DNA from 2 places in the Bradyrhizobium sp. ma5 genome. Region 2 is predicted to be linked to the other one. Evidence: riboswitches for the same ligand, from Rfam matches in the RefSeq annotation. Region 2 holds a riboswitch; the other holds the start of a gene.

Region 1 (4,413 bases), 1.7 Mb from region 2:
GTCGGGCAGATGCGGCGCCATGTCCTTGACGACGGCGCCCTTCACCGAGCCGACGTCGGAGATGATGGCGCCGGGCTTGAGATGGGCGGCAATCTCGGCCGCGACCGGACCGCAGGCGCCGACCGGGATGCAGAGGATGACGAGATCGGCATCCTTCACCGCCTCGATATTGGTCTCGACGACACGATCGACGATGCCGAGCTCGGCGACGCGGGCGCGCGTCTTCTCCGAGCGCGCGGTGGTCACGATCTCGCCGACCAGGCCTTGCGCGCGCGCGCCGCGCGCGATCGAGCCGCCGATCAGGCCGAAGCCGATCAGGGCGATGCGATTGAAGATCGGAGCCGTGGTCACGTCGGTGTTCACTTTCCGGCCAGGAAGTCGCGCAGGCCCTCGACCACGAGGCGGTTGGCTTCCTCGGTGCCAATGGTCATGCGCAGCGCATGCGGCAGCTTGTAATTGTTGAGCGCGCGCAGCACGAGGCCACGCCGCGTGAGATAGGCATCGGCTTCCGCCGCGGTCTTGCCCGTGTCGGCCGGGAAGTGGATCAGCACGAAATTGGCGACGCTCGGCGTCACCTTGAGTCCGAGCTTGCCGATCTCCTCGGTCAGCCAGTTGCGCCACTGTTCGGTGTGCGTCCGCGACATCTGCACATGCGCAGTGTCTTCGATCGCCGCTACCGCCGCCAGCATCGCCGGCGTCGTGACGTTGAACGGGCCGCGGATGCGGTTGCAGGCATCGACGATATGCGCCGGGCCGAACATCCAGCCGATCCGCAGCGCGGCGAGGCCGTGGATCTTCGAGAAGGTGTGCGTCACCACGGTGTTGTCGGTGGTCGCGACCAGCTCGATGCCGAGCTCGTAGTCGTTGCGCGAGACGTAGTCGGCATAGGCGGCGTCGAGCACCAGCAGCACATGCGACGGGAGTTCGGCGCGCAGCAGCTTGACCTCGTCGAACGGGATATAGGTGCCAGTCGGATTGTTCGGGTTGGCGAGCCAGACCAACTTGGTCTTCGGCGTCACCACCTTGAGGATGGCGTCGACGTCAGCCGTGAAATTGGTCTCGGCCGCGATCACGTTCTTCGCGCCGTTCGCCATCGTGGCGATCGGGTAGACCAGGAAGCCGTGGGTGGTCGAGATCGCTTCGTCGCCGGGCGCGAGGTAGGTGTGCGCCAGCAAATTGAGGATCTCGTCGGAGCCCGCGCCGCAGATGATGCGGTCCGGATCGAGCCCATAAGCGCGGCCGATCGCCTCGCGCAGCACGCGCGAGGTGCCCTCCGGATAGTCCTCGAGATGGTCAGCCGCGCCCTTGTAGGCCGCGATGGCCTTCGGAGACGGGCCGAACGGCGTCTCGTTGGCAGACAGCTTGAACACCTTGCGGCCCGGTTCCGGCACCGGGCTCTTGCCGGGCGTGTAGGGCGCAATATCGAGGATGCCGGGATTCGGCACGGGGCGGGACATCATCAACTCCGGATATACAGGCGGCTAGCTTCTGGCCGACCCGTTAGAGGGCACCGTATAGCGCGTTGCGTGGCTGCCGACGAGGGCCGAAGAGCGCACCGAGGCGCCGGCCTCGATCAGGGCGAGCTTGATCTTCTCGAAATCGTGGCCGGTGACCGAGACCAGCAAGGCCGCGCCGTCGAACGCGGTGTCCGGGACCGCGACGATCTCGGCGAGCGGGGCGAGCGCTCGGGCAACATCGGCGTTCCAGCCTGAGACGCGCACGCTCCAGATCTGCACTTCGGTCACCATGGCGTCGTCGGCGACCCGCGAGATTAGGAACACCGGCAGCGCGGCGGGATGGTCGGCGCGTTCGAGGAACGGCAGCCGCGCGATGATCTTCGGCGCGCCGTCGGCCTCGAGCGCATTCCACCACGGTGTGCGGCCGGCGATCGCGGAGACCAGCGCGAGGTCGCCCTTCGATTTCGTCACGGCCTCGACCGCTGCCTGCGCGCTGAAATGCGAGACGTAAGGCACCACGAAGCCGAAATGAAACCGCGCCGAGTCGCGCATCGCCGACTCGCCGACGGACACATCGGCATGCACGGCGAACGGCGCCTGCACGTAGGTGAAGGTCGAGATGATGACGCGCCAGATGCCCTCGATGGTGTCGAGCGGCAGGATGCCGCGATGGCGCCGCACCAGCTCGCGCATCATGCTGGCCTCGCGCGCCGGACGGAACGCCGAGCCGACCTCCTGGGTCTTCTTGACCTGGATCAGGCGGTCGATGATGTCGCCGCGCGCCATCAGCAGGCGGTGAACCTGCTCGTCGATCGCATCGATCTCCTTGCGCAGCTCCTGCAGCGAGGGCGGCGACGGGGGTGGGTTGGACATGCTCTCAAACCTTGTCGTCCGGGCGGCCCGATGCCGCGCCGGACAGGGTCCCTGATTAGGAAAGACGGCCGGCGAAAGCAAAGAGAAACCTCGCGGTCCAGCCTTGCGCAAACGGTTAACTATGGCCTCCGGCAAGGGGACGTTCGCTGGCCGCCTTGACGACGGGGGGCCTGAGGACTAGGTTCGCTGCACTCCGTGGTCATTTGAGCCGGCCGGCTTGCAGCCACGTTAAACAACTCGCTAAACAGGCCGGGGACAGATCAGCTCCCGGCCGAACCTTGTTCAGGCCGGGTTTTTTATGGCCTGATTTCTGTTCGAGCCCTCCCGCGCGAGGGCAGGGTCGCCTAGATGAGCAACGTGCGTCCGATACCGCAAACCCAGAGCGATGATCGCGCCCATGAGACCGATCACCCGTCGTCATTGGTGGCGAAGTTCGGCATGGATCAGCCGCTGAAGCTGGATTGCGGCATCGATCTCGCGCCTTTCCAGATCGCCTATCAGACCTATGGCGAGCTTAATGCCGACAGATCCAACGCGATCCTGATCTGCCACGCGCTGACCGGCGATCAGCACGTCAACAACACCCATCCCGTCACCGGTAAGCCCGGCTGGTGGGACACCATGGTCGGCGCCGGCAAGCCGATCGATCCCGAACAATACTTCATCATCTGCTCCAACGTGATCGGCGGCTGCATGGGTTCGACCGGGCCCGCGTCGCTGAACCCCGCGACCGGCAAGGTGTGGGGGCTCGATTTCCCGATCATCACGATCCCCGACATGGTGCGCGCGCAGGCGATGCTGATCGATCGCCTTGGCATCACGACGCTGTTCTGTGTGATCGGCGGCTCGATGGGCGGCATGCAGGTGCTGCAATGGACCGCGGCCTATCCCGAGCGCGTGTTCTCGACGCTCGCGATCGCCTGCTCGACGCGCCACTCGGCGCAGAACATCGCGTTCCACGAGCTCGGCCGCCAAGCCGTGATGGCCGATCCGGACTGGCGCGGCGGCCGCTATGTCGACGAGGACACCCATCCGCATCGCGGACTGGCGGTGGCGCGGATGGCCGCGCACATCACTTATCTTTCGGACGCCGCGCTGCATCGCAAGTTCGGACGGCGGATGCAGGACCGCGAGCTGCCGACCTTCTCGTTCGATGCGGATTTCCAGGTCGAGAGCTATCTGCGCTACCAGGGTTCGTCCTTTGTCGAGCGCTTCGACGCCAACAGCTATCTGTATCTCACGCGCGCGATGGATTATTTCGACATCGCCGCCGATCACAACGGCGCGCTGGCGAATGCGTTCGCCGGCATCAAGACGCGGTTCTGCGTGGTGTCGTTCACCAGCGACTGGCTGTTTCCGACCTCGGAATCGCGCGCGCTGGTGCATGCGCTGAACGCGTCGAGCGCGCGGGTGTCGTTCGCCGAGATCGAAACCGATCGCGGCCATGACGCGTTCCTGCTCGACGTGCCGGAGTTCCTGGAGATCTCCCGCGCTTTCCTGCAGGCCGCAGGCAAGGCGCGCGGACTGAAAGACGGCGGCCAGTCATGAGCATGCAGCAGACACTGCCCTTGCCGGGCGTTGCGCCGGAGCGGACTGGCGGCTATCGCAGGGATCATCTCCTGGTCGCCGAGATGGTACGGCCGGGCTCGCGCGTGCTCGACGTCGGCTGCGGCGATGGCGAGCTGTTGCAGCTCTTGGAGAGCCGCGGCATCGACGGCCGCGGCATCGAGCTGTCCCGCGAGGGCGTCAATGGCTGCGTCGCCAAGGGCCTCGCGGTGGTGCAGGGCGATGCCGACACCGACCTCGTCAACTATCCCGATGACGCGTTCGACTATGTCATCCTGTCGCAGACCCTGCAGGCGACGCGGCAGCCCAAGGTGGTGCTGGAGAACCTGCTGCGGATCGGCCAGCGCGCCATCGTCTCGTTCCCGAATTTCGGGTTCTGGAAGATGCGCCTGCAGCTGCTGATCGGCGGCCACATGCCGCGCACCGAAAATCTGCCGGCGAGCTGGTACGACACCTCGAACATCCATTTCTGCACCATCAAGGACTTCGTGGAGCTCTGCGAGCAGATCAATGTCAA
Region 2 (4,413 bases):
GATCCGGACAATCTGAAGCGCCGCACCGCATCGACACCGCTCCGGCGCATCGGCGAGCCCGACGAGATCGCGGGCGCGGTGGCCTATCTCGCTTCCGATGCCTCGACCTTCATGACCGGCCAGACCATCGTGGTCGACGGCGGCGTGACGACGGCTGCGACGTAAGGCTCTCTTGCTTCGCCTCTCCCGCATGCGGGGTAGGCCGACGCGCTCGGCAGCGCTCTTGCGCGCCGGAGCGCGGCGGGTGGGGGCTCTCTCCACGATGTGACTCGCGGAAAGAGCCCCCACCCCGACCCTCCCCCGCAAGCGGGAGAGGGAGCTCAGTTCGCTTTGGGGTTTCTACGCCGGCCTCAAACCTGCTCCAGCGCGCGCTCAAAATCCTCGATCAAATCGTCGGGATGTTCGAGCCCGGCCGAGAAGCGAATGAAGCCTTCGCTGATGCCGAGCTCGGCGCGGGCCTCCGGCGCCAGGCGCTGATGCGTCGTGGTCGCGGGATGCGTCACCAGGCTCTTGGCATCGCCGAGATTGTTGGAGATGCGCGAGATCTTCAGCGCGTTGAGGCAACGGAAGGCGCCGGCCTTGCCGTCCTTCACCTCGAAGCCGACCAGCGTCGATCCGGCGCCCATCTGCTTCTTCACCGTGTCGGCCTGCGGATGATCGGGGCGGCCGGGATAGGCCAGCCGTGTGATCTTCGGATGGTTGGCCAGCGCCTCGGCGATCTTCGCCGCGTTCTCGGTCTGCGCGCGGACGCGGATGCCGAGCGTCTCGAGTCCCTTCAACAGCACCCAGGCGTTGAACGGCGACAGCGACGGGCCGGTCTGGCGCATGAAATTGTGGATGTGCTCGGCGATGAAAGCTTCCGACGACAGGATGACGCCGCCGAGGCAGCGGCCCTGGCCGTCGATATGCTTGGTCGCCGAATAGACCACGACGTCGGCGCCGAGCGACAGCGGGCTCTGCCAGATCGGCGTCGCGAACACATTGTCGACGATCAGCCGTGCGCCGCCGCTATGCGCGATCTCTGCGATCGCACCGATGTCGAGCACGTCGAGCGTCGGATTGGTCGGGCTCTCGAGGAAGAAGGTCTTGGTGTTCGGCCGCAATGCGCGCTGCCACTGGTCGAGATCGAGCCCGTCGACCAGCGTCGTCTCGATGCCGTAGCGCGGCAACAGGTCCTGCACGACGTAGAGGCAGGAGCCGAACAGCGCCTTCGATGCCACCACGTGATCGCCGGCCTTCAGCGGTGCGAGGATCGCGGTGGTCACCGCGGCCATGCCGGTCGCGGTCGAGCGCGCGGCTTCCGCGCCCTCGAGCTCGATCATGCGGCGCTCGAACATCGCAATGGTCGGGTTGGAATAGCGCGAATAGATGAAGCCGGGATCCTGGCCCTTGAAGCGCGCCTCGCATTGCTCGGCGGTGTCGTAGACATAGCCCTGGGTGAGGAACAGCCCTTCCGACGTCTCCCCGAATTGCGAGCGGAGCGTGCCGCCATGGACGAGGCGGGTTTCAGGACGGAAGTGGGCAGTAGACTTGGATTCAGAAGACTTGGATTCAGACATGTGACCTCCGAAGTGGCCATTTCCCTCGGAAACTGGCCACAAAAAAACCGGCCTGGAGAAACCTCCACAAGCCGGGATCACACTGTCCCCGGCCTGTTTAGCGACTTATTTAACGTGGCTGCAAGCCGGCCGGCTCAAATCACCACGGGATAAGTGCAGCTGATATTCCCTCGCGCCCTTTCCGTCAAGACGGTCATCGGATAACCCGTAAAAGCCCATAATTTGGGGCTTGGTGGCCGCTCGGAGTATGATTTTGGGCCATCTCGAGGGATCGCCGAGGGACCGCGACGTGTCGTTCACGCTGGAAGATGAATCCAACGGAATCCTGCCCGACCGCATGATCGCGGAGATGGCGGAGGCCGGCCTCATTCTGCCCGTCTACGACTTTGTCGAGAGCCAGATCCAGCCGGCGAGCCTCGACCTGCGCCTCGGCGACATCGCCTACCGCGTCCGCGCCAGCTTCCTGCCGGGGCCCGGCGCCACCGTCGCCGAGCGGATCGACCAGCTCAAGCTGCACGAGATCGATCTCTCCGACGGTGCGGTGCTGGAGACCAACTGCGTCTACATCGTGCCGCTGCTGGAGAGCCTCGCGCTGCCGCCGGAGATCGTGGCCGCGGCCAACCCGAAGAGCTCGACCGGACGGCTCGACGTCTTCACCCGCGTGATCGCCGACGGCACCCGCCGCTTCGACATGATCGGTGCCGGCTATCACGGTCCGCTCTACGCCGAGATCAGCCCAAAGACGTTTCCCGTGCTGCTGCGCGAGGGCTCGCGGCTCAGCCAGGTCCGTTTCCGGATCGGCGAGGCGACCTTGACTGCCGACGAGCTCGACGCGCTGCATGCCGCCGAGCGGCTGGTCGATGCCGACAATGCCGACCTTACCCACGGCGTCGCGCTCTCGGTCGATCTGTCCGGCGAGAACTCCGGCGGCTTCGTCGGCTATCGCGCCAAGCGCCACACCGGCGTGGTCGATGTCGATCGCCGCGGCGGCTATTCGGTCGAGGAATTCTGGGAGCCGATCAAGGCGCGGCCCGACGGCAGCCTGATCCTCGATCCCGGCGAGTTCTACATCCTGGCTTCGAAAGAGGCGGTGCAGGTGCCGCCAGACTACGCCGCGGAGATGGTGCCGTTCGATCCGCTGGTCGGCGAATTCCGCGTCCACTATGCCGGCTTCTTCGATCCCGGCTTCGGTTATGCCGGCGCCGGCGGCAAGGGCGCGCGCGCCGTGCTTGAAGTGCGCTCGCGCGAGGTGCCGTTCATTCTCGAGCATGGCCAGATCGTCGGCCGCCTCGTCTATGAACGCATGCTCGAGCGCCCGGACGCGCTCTATGGCCAGCGCATCGGCTCGAACTATCAGGCGCAGGGCTTGAAGCTCTCCAAGCATTTTCGCGTGTAATTCCGTAGTCCGGATTTCGCGTCGTCCTCCGCTGTCATTCCCCGCGAAAGCGGGGAATCCAGTACGCCGCGGCCTCTCGATCGACAACGACTGTCTCTGGAATACTGGATCGCCCAATCAAGTCGGGCGATGACACTGCGCTTGGGTTTGGTTGCGTCGCCGCGCCGGTGATGACACAGTCCAGAAAACAACAAGCCGGGAGCGAACATGAGCGCCGCAACAGATTCAGCGCAGCAGGAAGCGCAGTGGCGGAAGTGGCGCAGCGTCGCCGATCTCTATCACGCCTTCTTCACCGGGCTGATCCTCACAGTGGTCACGCGGCGCGGCACCGCCGATGCCGCCGAGTTCGTCTTCCGCGTGTTTCGCCGCCAGCAGCAGGAGCGCTTCCTGCCCGGCTTGAAGAAGCTCGGCCTCGACGGCCTGCCGCCTGCGGTCGCGGCCGCGCAGTATCACTATCTCTCCAACTGGATCGGCGGCGTGCATGTCGAATACATGTACGAGTCCGACCGCAAGGCTTGGATCCGCTATCCGCCGCCGCGCTGGATCTGGAAGGGCACGGCGATCTGCGGAGTGCCCGGCGAGGTCTCGCGCGCGATGCTGCGCGGCTGGCACGCCAACAACGGTGCAGCCCTCGGCGATCTCAGGCTCGGCTTCGTCTGCACCAAGCAGAGCGTCGACGGCCAGGACGGGCTCGAGGGCTATTACTGCGAATACGATCATCCGCTCGAGCTCGACCAGCGCCTGGTGTTCGCGCGCCACCTCGAGGCGCCGCTGTTCGACCCGAAGACCGCGCCGGCGCTGCCGGTCGACAGCTGGCCGAAGCCGCGGCTGGAAAAGGCCTATCGCAACTACGCGATGGAATATGTGAAGACGGCCGCGCCCGTCATCGTCCAGGTGTTCGGGCCTGAGGATGCGAGCTATCTGCTGCATCTCACCGGCAGGCTGATTGGCATGCAGTATTTCGACGAGGTCGCGCAGGCGCTCGGCGGCGGTCGTGGCCGTGCCACGGAATTTGCCGCATTCCTGCGCACTCTCTTCGAGTCGCAGGACGATGCTGCTGAGATCAGCGAGTCCGAGGGCCAGTTCGAGATCCGCCAGCAGGGCTGGAAACTGATGGCGGATGTGGCCGATTATCATCCGGCCTGCGCCAGCGTCCTGACAGGCTTGTTCGAAGGGCTGGCGGCCGGCTGCGGACGGCATATTCCGGTGCATCTGGAGCCGAATGGCGCCGCCGGCGCGCCGTTCGTCTGGTCAATCGGCTAGACACAGATCACCCTCCCCTGGAGGGGGAGGGTCGGCTCACAGCGAGCGAAGCGAGATGTGAGGCGGGGTGGGGTGATCTCTCCACTCAGGCAGCGCCCGATATGAGAAACCTTCACCCCACCTCGGTTCGCATTTCATGCGAACCGATCCTCCCCCTCCAGGGGAGGATGACCTGTATCTAGCCGTTCGTCTGGT

What was found. Region 2 has a riboswitch for S-adenosylmethionine ahead of ACE103_RS39535 (O-succinylhomoserine sulfhydrylase). Riboswitches for the same ligand answer to the same signal wherever they lie in the genome.
Region 1: linked by a shared signal. The riboswitch ahead of ACE103_RS04570 (homoserine O-acetyltransferase) and the one ahead of ACE103_RS39535 (O-succinylhomoserine sulfhydrylase) in region 2 are both predicted to bind S-adenosylmethionine.

Annotation. Positions count from the first base shown of each region.
Region 1 is NZ_CP170156.1:989,815-994,227, forward strand. It holds gene ACE103_RS04555 (prephenate/arogenate dehydrogenase family protein) at 1-351, opposite strand, end outside; gene hisC (histidinol-phosphate transaminase) at 360-1,457, opposite strand; gene ACE103_RS04565 (chorismate mutase) at 1,482-2,330, opposite strand; SAM riboswitch at 2,516-2,595, shown strand; gene ACE103_RS04570 (homoserine O-acetyltransferase) at 2,679-3,878, shown strand; gene metW (methionine biosynthesis protein MetW) at 3,875-4,413, shown strand, end outside.
Region 2 is NZ_CP170156.1:8,356,889-8,361,301, reverse strand. It holds gene ACE103_RS39540 (SDR family NAD(P)-dependent oxidoreductase) at 1-165, shown strand, start outside; gene ACE103_RS39535 (O-succinylhomoserine sulfhydrylase) at 351-1,559, opposite strand; SAM riboswitch at 1,636-1,715, opposite strand; gene ACE103_RS39530 (2'-deoxycytidine 5'-triphosphate deaminase) at 1,897-2,955, shown strand; gene ACE103_RS39525 (hypothetical protein) at 3,163-4,218, shown strand.